Linked DNA regions of Thermoleptolyngbya sichuanensis A183. The protein of the gene in region 1 interacts with the protein of each later gene in a pairwise test. Links are inferred from orthologs where the notes say so. Each region holds a gene or a part of one and is shown in the gene's direction. Other genes may lie near its edges.

Region 1 (3,261 bases):
AGACAGCGGCATGGATCTGAGCGACCAATACGCCGCGCTGCAAGCCAAAACGGGCTTTACCTCTGCCTACGACCGCATTGACCTGCCCCTGGCCAGCATGGACGTGCGATCGCGCTTGTTGAACCAGCTCAAGACCCAGCCCCCCCAGGCGATCGCCGGACAGTCGGTGCTGAGCATCCTGGATATCGACGGCTACAAGTTTCGTCTGGCAGATCAAAGCTGGCTGCTGATCCGCTTTAGCGGCACAGAACCCGTGTTACGCCTCTATTCGGAAGCCGCTACCCCAGAGCGTGTGCAGCAAAACTTGCACTGGGCCAAGGACTGGGCCAACTCTATTTCCGGTTAAAACAGCCCTCCGCCTTCTAGTTAAACCTTCTAGTTAAAACAGTCCTCCGCCATGCTAGCGAGGATTGGAGGTGCAGCGACTGATTCATTACTGATTTATTACTGATAGGACTTACGCACTTGCGATTGAAGTTCCTGGGTTTTGGACGATTTCTCGCGGGCGCAGCCCGCGAGAAATCGTCCAACTGCGTAAGTCCTAACTGATTCATTATTGGGTTCGTCCGCAGTGGCGGCTGCTCAAAGGCCCCACTCCAGCTATGGCAGTGGGGTTTTGCGATTCGGCATCCCGATATTTTGTGAGCAGGCTTTGTAAACCCCTGCTTTCTGCGATCCGATCGGGAAAAATCGCTGAGTGGAGCGGGCTTGATCCGTAGCCAATTCTGATAGGGAAATTGTCTCATCTGCTTCTAGGATGGCTGCCAATCTTGCAGGGGATTGATCAGCAGACCGGGACGCGCGATCGCCATTAATAGGTTTTCCTGATCAAACCTGACCCAAGTGCATGGATCCCAGTCTAGAATTCAGGCTGAATTACCGCTTGGGCGATCGCTCCTGAGTTTAAAGACTGACATCCAAGCAGGCGATCGCAGCATTCTAGGATGGTTAGATCGGCTAGGCTGCTCGATTGATTAACAAACCTGATCGGTGCAACCTGGGGATAAGATCAAATGCCAAATTAAACCAGGCTGCCATGACTTGAGAATTCTGGATTGGTTAGATAAACTGTGAGGGCGATCGCGCCTTGTGCCATTGGCAATTTTTTTGAATCAATTCCGAATTGGGGATTGATTTTCTAAATCTGTTATATACTGATAACTCAAAACAAGTAACTTGAGCGGAATTTCAAGCCCGTTGGGTAAGCGCTTAGATTATTAATTTATGCTTAAGCCTTATCGCGGTCGGGTTAATAGGGCACTCTCGCCTGAGTGTGTGAAGTCTCGATTTGAAATCTCCACTCGATGTTAGAGTTTGCCCTGGCATGATTGTCAGATTTGTCGGATTTGTCAGATTTGGTTGTCAGATTTTGATTGTCAGATGGGATTGTCAAAAATTAACCCAATTAACGTTATGTGATGGAGCGTGACCTGTGAGCATTTTTTCTAAGCTGCGTGACTTTGTGGGCCTGAATGATCCGGCCGACTATGAATATGAGTACGACGAAATGGACGGACAGGAATATCAGAATCTCTATCAAGAAGAGAACGTCCAGCCGCTCGTCGAAGAAGAACCGCGCCGTCGCCGGATGCGCGATCGCCCGCTGATGACCACTGATGTTGGCTCCGGTATGAGCAACGTGATTGGAATGCCCGGTGTAAACGGCATGTCTGAAGTCGTGGTTATGGAACCCCGTACCTTTGAAGAAATGCCCCAGGCAATTCGCGCCCTGCGGGAGCGCAAGTCTGTCGTGCTAAACCTGACCATCATGGACCCCGATCAGGCACAGCGAGCGGTCGATTTTTTGGCCGGCGGCACCTATGCGATCGACGGCCACCAGGAGCGAATCGGCGAGAGCATTTTCCTGTTTACGCCCAACTGCGTCCAGGTCAGCACCCAGCTCAACCCGCCTGCGGACATCCCGCTCCAGCAGCCCATGCGTCCCGGTCGCCCGATGACCTCCCCCGCTCCGACCTGGGGCGCAGATCCGCAAGCTCGTATGGCTTAAGTTTCAGAGGTCGCACTCGCAATCTCCCCCTTTTGGCTGCTTTGCAACGGCTGCTCAATCCGGCCGTTCTGGAGCTTGGCTGAAGGGGGTTTTGTGCTGTCTGGGTCTTGTGCTGTTTGCAGCAGTGCAGCATACCCAGAGCGAGACATCCACAGCAAGAAAGGAGGCAGTCGTGAAGCTGGGAATAATTGGTGGCGGCGTAATGGCAGAGGCTCTGCTGTCTCGCCTGCTAGATCAGGGCGTGTGCGCGTCGGATGAGGTGACGGTTGGGGAACCTGCGGCGGCACGGCGCGAGTATTTGGCAGAAGAATACGGTGTGCAGGTGACGGCGGAGAATGCCGATGCAATGCAACACGCCGACGTATTGCTGCTGTCAATCAAGCCGCAGGTCTTTGACTCTGTGGTTCAGGCGCTCCCCATGACCTCGTCGTCGATGCTGGTGCTGTCGATCTTGGCAGGGGTTCCGCTGCATAAACTGGAGGCTGGCTTTCCCAATTGCCCCGTTGTGCGAGCCATGCCAAACACGCCGGCCACCGTGGGCGCAGGGATGACGGCGATCGCCCCAGGTCGGCACACCCAGCCCAGCCACTTGGCGCAGGCTCGACAAATCTTTCAGGCCGTGGGCGAAGTCGTAGACGTGCCTGAGTCGCTGATGGATGCCGTCACGGGGCTGTCTGGGTCTGGCCCGGGCTATGTGGCGCTGATTGTAGAAGCGCTGAGCGATGGCGGCGTGGCGGCTGGTCTGCCCAGGGCGATCGCCACTCAGCTTGCCATCCAGACCGTGCGCGGCACAGCCCAACTCCTGGCGGAAACCGGCCTCCACCCTGGCGAATTGAAGGATCGCGTCACCAGCCCCGGCGGGACGACCATTGCAGGCATCGCTGCCTTAGAACAAGCCGGGCTCCGCGCTGCCCTGATCGAAGCGGTCAAAGCCGCCGCCGGGCGATCGCGCGAATTAGGCGGCTAGGGTCTGCCAAATCGCCAGATGCGCTGCAAACCCTGCGGCCCCTTAATCCAAAATCCCCAATCCAAAATCAACCCTCCCTACAAGCCCTGAACCCCATCCACCAGACCCCGACAAACGCCCGTCAGGAAATCCAGATCGAGGGTTTCGGGGCGATCGCTGGCTTGGTGATAGTGGGGATTGCGCTGATCGGCGGTGTCGGTGAGCATCACAGCGGGATAGCCCAGATCCCAAAAGGGGGCGTGGTCGCTGCGGCGCAGGTCGGGCAGGGCGCTGGCGCGATTGGGGG
Region 2 (3,235 bases), 4.7 Mb from region 1 along the record:
CAGTTGGAATGGGCCAGCTTCTACCGGGATCTGAGCCAGCACCAGCAGCAGACCCCAGGGTCGATCGCCATTCAGGAAATCAACTGGAGCAACCCATCCAACCTCATCCTCACCACCGAACTGGGATCGGTTCACCTGGGCGGCTACAGTTCTCGCTTTCCGGCCCAACTCCGCGCCCTCGACCAGCTTCGACAACTGCCCACCAAGCTCGATCTCAGCCAGGTCGTCTATATTGATCTGCAAAATCCCGACAATCCCCTCATCCAAACGCGAGACATGCGCCTCCCTAGTCCGTCATCATCCAATCCCGACGATGAGGCTGGCTGGGATCAAGAGACTGGGGCTGGGTCAAACGCTGAGACAGGGAGCTTGACCGATCCGACCAGTCCTGACGCAATTTCCGATCCGGCGATCGCCCCACCCGCCGCCTGGTAGAGTCAGCGCCCCTGCCCCAGTCGGTTCAAATCGGCTCAACGCTCTCACCCAGAACTTTCGTTTGTTTTCCAATCAAGTTGCACTATATTTAGTTAGAATTAGGCCTCACATTCCCTCCTGAGAAATCGTCTAGAAATCTCTTGGATCACGCTAACGGATCACGCTAATAGAACGCCGATAGCGATTGGCTCTGATTTCCACTGGTTTTGAGCGTTCGGCTGGTTTGGGTTTCCATCATGAATAATCGGGGTGTTCTGCGATCGCTCTCGAATGACCAGAGCCACTGCTCATAGCCCCACTCCCAGTCCCGGTCAATTGGATCGTGTCCAAGTTGATAGTTCCAGTCGACCGTTTCAGTGAACCGTTCCAATGAACCGTTCAAGTTGACCGTTCAAACTAAATGTCCAAATCCGCCGAGCCTGAGGCTGCATCAGGCATTTCCGCTGCTCCGTAGCCTCTTTGCGTTAGCGAACGTTAGAGAATTGCCATCAAAGGTGGAATTTGGAGATGTGGATGCGGACTGCGCGTGTAGTATTGATGTAAATATAATGCCTGGGCTTTCCTGCCTGGTTAACGAATTAAGCCACTTTTTTGACCAATGAATAATGCGAACCCTTTTGCCAATGCAGGCGCGAACTCTGGGCTTCATCTAAGCCAGAGCCACGACACGAAACCGTCCCTCTCAGACGACTCTGGATATAGCGACATCGTGCCGAGCAGCCTGGCCCGGATTAAGGTCATTGGCGTAGGGGGAGGCGGCTGCAACGCGATTAACCGCATGATTGCCAGCCAAGTCTCTGGAGTCGAGTTTTGGTCGGTCAATACCGATGCTCAGGCGTTGACCAATGCCGCCACGCCGAACCGCCTCCAGGTTGGCAAGAAGCTGACCCGTGGGCTGGGGGCAGGCGGGCACCCGCCAGTGGGTGAAAAGGCTGCCGAAGAATCGCGGGATGAAATCGCCACCGCGCTGGAAGGCGCTGACCTCGTATTTATCACCGCAGGCATGGGCGGCGGCACGGGCACGGGCGCGGCTCCCATCGTGGCGGAAGTCGCGAAGGAAGTCGGCGCTCTGACGGTCGGCGTAGTGACTCGCCCCTTTACCTTTGAGGGCAAGCGCCGCACCTCCCAGGCAGAAGAGGGCATCGGGGCGTTGCAAAGCCGGGTAGACACGCTCATCGTCATCCCCAATGACAAGCTTTTAACCGTTATCTCAGCCGAAACGCCTGTACAAGATGCCTTTCGTGTAGCAGACGACATCCTGCGCCAGGGCGTTCAGGGCATTTCCGACATCATCACCATTCCCGGTTTAGTGAATGTGGACTTTGCAGACGTGCGGGCGGTGATGGCCGATGCGGGGTCTGCCCTAATGGGCATCGGCATCGGCACGGGCAAGTCGCGGGCGCGGGAGGCGGCTACGGCTGCCATTTCGTCACCGCTGCTGGAGTCCTCCATCGATGGCGCACGCGGCGTAGTGTTCAATATTCGCGGCGGCTCTGACCTGACGCTGCATGAGGTGAATGCGGCGGCCGAAATCATCTACGAAGCGGTTGATCCCAATGCCAACATCATCTTTGGCGCGGTGATTGACGATCGCCTCCAGGGAGAAGTTCAGATTACGGTCATCGCGACGGGCTTTGCGCCAGGGGAAGTGGCGGCATTGCAGTCTAGCCGGGTGGCTCCGCTCAAGCGCACGGTCACTGCTCCACCCATCGGCACGATGCCCACTGCGCCTTCCGCTGATCCGCGCCTGCGGCCGGGGCTGGATATTCCCGAATTCCTACAACGTCGCCGTCCGCCGACCCGCTAGATTTTTGGGGTTCATTTTTGGGTTCACTCATTTTTGGGTTCACTCAATGGACTGTTCTTGGAGCGATCGCCAGCCTGCCTGCCAGAGCGATCGCTCCTTGAGCTGTTTTGCATTAATCCAAAACCGCACGCTGAGATCACACGATGCCACCATTTCAGCGAATACCCACTCGCCTTCATTCTTGCGGTTGACCACCTGAAAATGTCGCCAACCCCAAGTGGTTTGCAGCGAAGTCCACTTAGACCCTACTAAATGGGGAAACTTTTGCTTTTTGGGCATGGCCACCTCCCATGTCGATTCTCGATTTTGGATTTGCGATTTTGGATTTGCTGCGATTTTGGATTGCCCGTCGAGCGTCTACAGGCTTCCAGCAATTCTATTCGCCGCTTTACCCGCTGCTTTATTCGCCGCTTCGCCTCGGAGCATGGATCTCACACCCAAGCAGTCGTCCAAAGCAATTCTGTGGCGCAATTTCTGTGAAAAAACGTTGATATGATAATCCAGATTGCAGACTTGCATCCCTTTTGCTCCGGCCGATGAAATCAAGCAAGCCGATCAGGAATACTCCGTTTCGGAGCTTTTTGAACCATCGATCACGCTCTTTCTGCTGTTCTTTTAGCTGCTCTTTTAACTGTAAACCGCCTGTACCCTGCTGCTAGCATTGCACCTGACCGATGAGCCAAATCTAAAATCTACACCAAGACGCTGCGATCGCCCCTTCTTCCGTAAACCCCCTCTTCCGTAAATACCTGAAAGTCAAGACTAGAAGCCAGACCAAGCCTCAGATCGCCAGGATTGCCAATCTAAAACCGCCAATCCAAAATCCATAGGACTTACGCAGTTGGACGATTTCTCGCGGGCGCAGCCCGCGAGAAATCGTCCAGAACCCAAAGCGCCTATCGCAAGTGCGTAAGTCCTGATCCAAAATCGATACAACTCTAACCCCCAACCCCCCATGTCCCTGACCCTCCGCGTTTACGTCCCCTCCCATCC

The links.
Region 2: the proteins of HPC62_RS02565 (region 1) and ftsZ interact in binary tests that used the Bacillus subtilis proteins (3 or more experiments, as listed by UniProt). The link is inferred for Thermoleptolyngbya sichuanensis A183 from one-to-one orthologs.

What each region holds. Positions count from the first base shown.
Region 1 is NZ_CP053661.1:581,586-584,846, forward strand. Bases 280-3,220 are described here. They hold HPC62_RS02565 (cell division protein SepF), read left to right. Parts: upstream 280-1,432; coding sequence 1,433-2,008; downstream 2,009-3,220. Other genes in these bases: HPC62_RS02560 (phosphoglucomutase/phosphomannomutase family protein), read left to right, coding at 280-346; proC (pyrroline-5-carboxylate reductase), read left to right, coding at 2,211-2,975; HPC62_RS02575 (M28 family peptidase), read right to left, coding at 3,053-3,220. Also shown: more of HPC62_RS02560, read left to right, coding at 1-279; more of HPC62_RS02575, read right to left, coding at 3,221-3,261. UniProt on the Bacillus subtilis protein: Cell division protein that is part of the divisome complex and is recruited early to the Z-ring. Probably stimulates Z-ring formation, perhaps through the cross-linking of FtsZ protofilaments. Its function overlaps with FtsA.
Region 2 is NZ_CP053661.1:5,321,108-5,324,342, reverse strand. What follows is about bases 223-3,137. They hold ftsZ (cell division protein FtsZ), read left to right. Parts: upstream 223-1,033; coding sequence 1,034-2,242; downstream 2,243-3,137. Other genes in these bases: HPC62_RS22095 (TIGR02450 family Trp-rich protein), read right to left, coding at 2,282-2,521; HPC62_RS22105 (hypothetical protein), read right to left, coding at 599-817; HPC62_RS22110 (cell division protein FtsQ/DivIB), read left to right, coding at 223-435. Outside these bases: more of HPC62_RS22110, read left to right, coding at 1-222; upp (uracil phosphoribosyltransferase), read left to right, coding at 3,198-3,235. UniProt on the Bacillus subtilis protein: Essential cell division protein that forms a contractile ring structure (Z ring) at the future cell division site. The regulation of the ring assembly controls the timing and the location of cell division.